Regions from separate parts of the Halomonas sp. AOP43-D1-4 genome, predicted to be linked through region 1. Evidence: predicted binding sites of a transcription regulator. Region 1 holds the regulator's gene; the other holds the start of a gene.
What was found. Region 1 encodes LexA, which represses DNA repair genes until DNA is damaged. Its sites were predicted from a motif close to TACTGTNTANNTANACAGTA; they were not measured.
Positions count from the first base shown of each region.

Region 2: the regulator LexA is predicted to act here: its motif matches at 1,517-1,536, upstream of ACT3RQ_RS15555 (PA0069 family radical SAM protein).

Region 1 covers NZ_JBQSVY010000006.1:38,005-41,429, forward strand. Annotated here, with positions in the region: gene ACT3RQ_RS07835 (L,D-transpeptidase family protein) at 1-30, opposite strand, end outside; gene ACT3RQ_RS07840 (TetR/AcrR family transcriptional regulator) at 8-685, opposite strand; gene lexA (transcriptional repressor LexA) at 952-1,629, shown strand; gene purU (formyltetrahydrofolate deformylase) at 1,737-2,591, opposite strand; gene ACT3RQ_RS07855 (ribonuclease J) at 2,912-3,425, shown strand, end outside.
Region 2 covers NZ_JBQSVY010000016.1:56,967-60,391, reverse strand. Annotated here, with positions in the region: gene ACT3RQ_RS15560 (alkaline phosphatase) at 1-1,321, opposite strand, end outside; gene ACT3RQ_RS15555 (PA0069 family radical SAM protein) at 1,557-2,642, shown strand; gene gadC (glutamate:gamma-aminobutyrate antiporter) at 2,796-3,425, opposite strand, start outside.

The DNA.
Region 1 (3,425 bases):
TGGCAACTCAGCTAACAGGGGCGTTCGCATGCTGCGCTCCTTCAACCTCTTGCGGCAGTGGAGCATTCATGGCGGCAACGACCACAGGGCGCAAGCGTCGCACTAAATCACGCACAGTCACCTGCTCCTGATAATCCTTGGAGGCGATATCACGTAGCGCATCCAGCCCCGACAAGGTGAAAATGACCGTACCCAACATAAAGTGCAGCCGCCAAAAACGCTCGGCATCGGGTAAATCAGGGGTCGCCTTACGCACAAGCCCGGTAAAGCGGGTAAACACATCCCCATATTGCTCTTGAATATGGCGCCGTAAATGCCCCTGCGCTTGGCTATAGGCTAATCCCAATAAGCGCATGAAGACTTTCAAACTATCCCGTTCAGCAGGCACTGCCAGCACCGTGGTGGCCATTGTTTCAAGCAGCTCTTCCAGGGGGATGGCACGATCGGCGTATTGGGCTTCAAGCTCATCGAGCGCACCATGAAAACGCTGAGTAAACGGGTCTAGATAGCGCGAGAATACGGCTTGGATAAGGGCTTTCTTGGAACCAAAATGATAATTAACAGCCGCCAGGTTTACTCGCGCTTTACTGGTAATGTTACGCAGTGACGTTTCAGCAAAGCCACGCTCTGCAAACAGCACCTCAGCGGTATCCAGAATGCGTGACACCGTGTCAGATTGTGCCATTATGGCCTCCGGAGAAACGAGTGTTTAAAACATGCCAGAATAGTAAGTCATATCTTAATCAGGCTCAATCACCCTTATTCACCGATTTTTTTTAATTGGCTACCCTGCACATTAGTGTTAATTCAAACGTCTTACCGCTCACAGACAGTGTTTTAACAAGCTGCTTTTTTAACCATGTACTGGATAGAGCAACATACTGTATACTTAAACACATACTGATCAAGCAGACAGATACCGACTGTCTTTTATTGTTTATGGAGTTTGGTATGTCGCGGCCACTCACAGCACGTCAGCAACATGTTTTTGATTTTATAGTAAAAACCATGGGTGAATTCGGCTACCCTCCCACCCGCGCCGAAATTGCCAAGGCCTTGGGCTTTAAATCCCCCAATGCCGCTGAAGAGCATTTACGTGCTCTTGAGCGTAAAGGCGTTATCCGGATTATTCGCAATACGTCGCGGGGGATTCGCCTCCCCAACCAGGAAGCTCAGGACGTTAGCGAATTACCCGCCACCGTTGCAGCCAACAGCAATGATCTTCCGCCGATGGGCTTGCCAGTCATCGGTGAAGTGGCCGCTGGCAGCCCGATCCTTGCAGCGGAGCATATCGACCGTTACTGCCCGCTACCCGCAGAATATTTCACCCCTAAAGCCGACTACCTCCTGCGGGTACGCGGTTTATCCATGAAGGATGTGGGCATCCTGGAAGGCGATTTACTGGCGGTGCACCGCACTGATCGTGTACGTGACGGGCAAATCGTCGTTGCGCGGCTGGAAGATGAAGTCACTGTAAAACGCTTTCAACGCCAAGGGTATCAGGTCATGCTGATTGCGGAAAACGCTGATTTTGCACCGATTGAAATCGACCTGCGAACCCAATCCCTGGATATTGAAGGCGTAGGTGTAGGCGTCATCCGTGGCGGTAATGGCCAAGCGCTAGGCTAATAAGCCGTTTGCGTGGAATTGGATTTGAAAAGCATCAAGGGGGTGGCCATTTTCATGACCACCCCCTTGTTTTGTTACTGGTTCAGCTTAAACAGTTTTTAAAACGCTTAGCTAAAGACAACGGTCTTATTGCCGTGGATCAAAACGCGGTCCTCCAGATGCCAGCGCAGGCCTCGCGCCAATACGGCTTTTTCTACATCGCGCCCAAAGCGAACCAGGTCGGTTGGCGTATGGCAATGACTCACACGATGAATATCCTGCTCAATAATCGGCCCGGCATCCAATTCCTCCGTCACGTAGTGGCACGTCGCGCCAATTAGCTTTACGCCGCGCTCATAAGCCTGATGGTAAGGCTTGGCGCCAGCAAATGAAGGCAAGAAGCTGTGGTGAATATTAATTACCTGCCCAGCATAGCGCTCACACAACGACGGGGGCAGAATCTGCATATAGCGCGCCAATACAATACAGTCCGCTCGCGCGTTATCAATAAGTTCCTGCACCTGAGTAAACGACTCTTCCTTATTATTCGCGTCCACCGGCACATGGTGATAAGGAATACCGTACCACTCAGCGATTGAGCGCATGTCTTCGTGATTAGAAATCACACCGGCGATATCACAATCCAGCTCACCTGCCTGCCAACGGTAAAGTAAATCCACCAGGCAGTGAGACTCACGGGAGACCATGAGGATGACGCGCCGACGCTTTTGAGTATCCATTAGCGCCCACTGCATGGAAAACTCTTGAGCAATTGGCTCAAAGGCGCTGCGTAATGTTTCAACGGACATGCCAAGCGAATCGGCCAATATCTCATAACGCATAAAAAAGCGGCCCGTTTGCAAGTCAGAATGCTGACTGGCCTCGGTGATAGAGCCGCCTTGTTGAGCAATAAATCCAGACACACGGGCAACAATACCCACCTGATCGGGGCAGGAAACGACTAAACGGTAATAATGAGACATGTGAAGTACTCTTGACGACCTACGAAATACAAATGACAAACCACTATTGGCATCGTCTATTGGCATAGTGCAACGGCGCCGCAAACAGCGGCTAAATAGCGACGCCGTAAATAACGGCTGCCTAGTGTACCGGAACCCTATTAACGAAGCACCGTTATCTAATGTCGGGGGTCATTGTTAGCCGCCCCTGCCTTCCCGTATAGTTAAGGCATTACTTTTTAGGCTTTTCATAACCGATGCATCCACCACGCGTTCAACTTCGTCCTCGCCGCCGCCCGCCTCTGCGCCTACTGCCGCTGGGTGGGTGTGGTGAAATCGGCATGAATCTAACGCTGTATGGATACGACGATCACTGGATCGCGGTCGACTGCGGCATGATGATTCGCCAGGATTTGCCTAACTCGCCCCTTCAGGTACCTAACCTGGGCACCGCCGAGGCACTGAACATAACGCCCCAAGCGTTATTTATAACGCATGGACATGAAGATCACATTGGCGCGGTTGCCTGGTTATGGCCCAAGTGGAACTGCCCTATCTATGCCACCCCACTTGCGGCAGGCCTCTTACGCGCGAAATTCGCTGAACACCAGCTAAGTAGCGCCGCGATTAAGATCATCGAGCCGGGCGAAGCAATGGAAACGGCGCCCTTTTCGGTGCGCTATTTGCCGGTTACCCATTCGATCCCTGAAAGCTGCGCGCTGGTCATCGTGACGGGCGATTACCGCATAATGCACACAGGGGATTGGAAGCTGGACCCAGAGCCGCTGATTGGCACGCCCATTAACGCGGCGCACTTTCGAGCGCTTGCCCCGATTGATTTAGTAGTAGGTGATT
Region 2 (3,425 bases), on a different contig from region 1:
TGTCGAAGAAGAACTCAGCGCCCGCGCCGTGGGCATACAGCGGTACCAGCTCACGCGTGTGGGTATCGGAATGCCAACGTACCAAGGGTAGCGCGCCAGCCCCCTGATTAACGATCGGGCTATAGGCATTTACATCAGAGTCAGGGCCTTGAAGCAAACCGTTACCGTGATCAGTCGTTACAATGATCAAGGTATCGTCCCAGGAACTGTTGTTTTCTACCCACTCAACGGCCGCTTCCACAGCTTCGTTGAAGTCGATTTGCTCTTCGATAATACGCGGCAGGTTGTTAGCGTGAGCAGCCCAATCCACAGCGCCACCCTCAACCATCAGGAAAAAGCCATTTTCGTTGCCGTTTTCACTGGCGTTGAGCACGTTCAAAGCGCCGCTCGTCAGTGTGGCAAGGCTTGGTGACGTATCCAGTAGATTACCGCCGGTTACGCCGGGGCGGCTGTATTGCAGCGTCTGAATGTTCTGCACCAGGCCCAGTACTTTGTCCTTGGGAAGATCCAACTCACCCGCAGCCAGAGCTTCAAAATCGTCCTTGCTTTCGATAAAGGCGTAATCCGTTTCGCCGCCTACCAAGCGCTGGTAGGTCTCTTCGCCACCGATAAAGCGGAAATCGCTCTCACCGGGGTTATCGACATGCTCGCCGGCTGCATCGTAATAGGGGTGCCCGGTACCGATGGCGACAGTGGCAAGGCCAGAATCGACAATTTCGCGGCCAATGGCTCTATAGTCGTTGCGGCTTACGTTATGGGCCATGAAACCGGCAGGCGTCGCGTGGGAGACCTGCACCGATGAGACAACACCCAGAGCGCGGCCGCTATCAACAGTGTATTCGCCAATATGCTTAAGCGGCTCATCATCGTTGGACCAGTTGATGGCGCTGTTATAGGACTTATGGCCTGAAGCCAGCGCCGTTGCCGCTGCAGCGCTGTCGGTGTAATCAGCCCGAGCGTAGTCGTAACCGGCAAAGTAGCCCTTGTAGTTACCCAGGCTACCTTCGTAAACGGTATCTACCGCCTCGTCGTTCCAGAGCTCGGCTGGTTCAAATGTAACCGTACCGTCATCACTCTTGGTGGGTGTGGTAGAGGTGTTTAACGGATGCGTTGCCATGAAAAGCTGTGTGTCAAACTCATCATAAACTTCATGGCCCAGCGCGCCGTGACGGAAGTAGCTTGCCGCACGGAACGTCTCGATACCGGTACCGTCGGTGATCATCAAAATAACGTTCTTAGCTGTGTTTTCCTGCGCTAATACCGGCGTAACCATGACCGATGCCAGTGCCAACGTGAGTGCATTGCGCGTAAAGTTCTTCATTTTCATCCCTAAAATAAATTTAGCTAATTCGATATCCAACAAATCGTAGCGCCTAAAAATGTCATTTTCATGAACATCAATGAAGGTAAGTCAATTATTTCTAATAAACATGAATCGCAATCAGCAGCCGATCCGTAAAACTGTTCATTGTGGGTTTTGCCTGAGTAACGCTTGCACGCTTGGTCACAACACATATACTGTATATATATACACCAATCTAGAAAAAGGCAGGCGTATGGCGTCTCTCGGCAAATCACCAATACGGACCACCGTGCACAAAGGCCGCGGGGCAACCTATGACCCGCACAACCGCTTTGCCCCAACCCATAGCGTGGCAGAAGACGACGGATGGTGGCGCGAAGAGACTTCCCCCACACGGGCAACTGAAGTACGCGAAGAAACCAGTAAGAGTGCGCTTTCCTGGAACCGGTCGCCAGACTTGCCTTTTGATCGCTCATTGAACCCTTACCGAGGTTGCGAACATGGCTGTGTTTACTGCTATGCCCGCCCTTCTCATGCCTATTGGGATCTGTCGCCGGGACTTGATTTTGAAACCAGGCTGATTGCCAAAAATGGCCTGGTTGAGCGATTAAGTGAGGAGTTTTGCAAGCCTGGATACGTCTGCCGACCAATCAATCTCTCTGGTAATACCGATTGTTACCAGCCACTAGAAGCCAAGCGCCAATTAACGCGTCAGTTGCTTGAGCTATTATTGGCTTGCCGCCATCCAGTCACTATTGTGACCAAAAGCACGTTAGTGTTACGGGATATGGATCTGCTGGCTGAGATGGCCGAACACCGCCTGGTGCGCGTATTTATTAGCCTGACCAGCCTGGACGCCAATATGAAACGCACGCTGGAACCTCGTGCGGCCTCTCCTCAAGCGCGTTTAAAAGTTATCCGTGAGCTGAATACTGCTGGCATTCCCGTCGGGACGCTTGTGTCTCCGGTCATCCCCGGATTAACAGATCATGAAATGGAGCGGATTCTTGAGGCCGCCAGCCGTGCTGGCGCACGAACGGCGTCCTGGATGCTGCTGCGCTTGCCCCATGAAGTCGCTCCACTCTTTGAAGCCTGGCTGGAAGCCCATTACCCAGAGCGTGCGGCCAAGGTAATGAGCCTGATTCGCCAATGCCGGGGCGGCAAGGCCTACGATGCTCAGTTCGGTAAGCGCTTTCGCGGCGAAGGTATTTTTGCCGATATGATTGCACAACGCTTTAATCGCGCCAGCCGCCAGTGGAACTTTCAATCTCGTTCCGAGCAAGGGCTGAATACCCGAGACTTTCGCCCGCCCAACGCTCAGGGTGAGCTTTTTTATTAAAGCCCATGAAAAAGGCATTTGCCTGACATACTCTCAGCTTACTGAAAGTGCCAAACAAATGCCTGAGTGATTACTACTTCTGTTTTTCGCTATTCGTCATAGCTCTGCTTAAAATCTAATGGACGACCTTTCTAAACACCCTCCCATGGTTCATCAATGCAGCTTTTCTCCATCAACAGTGATGTGATGCGTACTGCGGGCTTTGGGATGAATAAAGTAGTGACCTTCGGGCGCGGTATGGGGCTTGATATGGTGTAGTTTAAGGTTTTTTGGCGCAGCGCTTTTATTATGCACTCCATAAATAATAAACGGAATCGATAGCACTACAAGGAAACAGCCGATCAGCAAACCGGTATACACTTCGTTAGACTCTTTTCCTGGCAACCCCGTGGGAGGGAAGAAGGAGACGACAAAAGCAACTAAAGAAGTAAGTAACCCCACTACTGCAACGGCAATTTTTATTTTGTTACCGCCAGGGATATTGAAGGTACGTTGATTTTCAGGCTGTTTTCGAACAAGGGTAATGTAAGCCAAGAATAGCATAAAGTAGCTGCACAGATAGATAACGACGGTTAGCGCTAGTGCAATCAGGAAGGACATATTATTTCCTCCCCCCGTATTCGTCAGAATAATCAATGCGATAGTTGTAATGGTTAGCTGAGAAATAACCAACGCCACCGGCACGCCGTTCTTGTTTACTTTAGCAAAACGCGCCGGCAATATACCCTGCTGCGCGGTTACCAACATGCCGCGTGATGGTCCAACAATCCATGCGGCTATTTC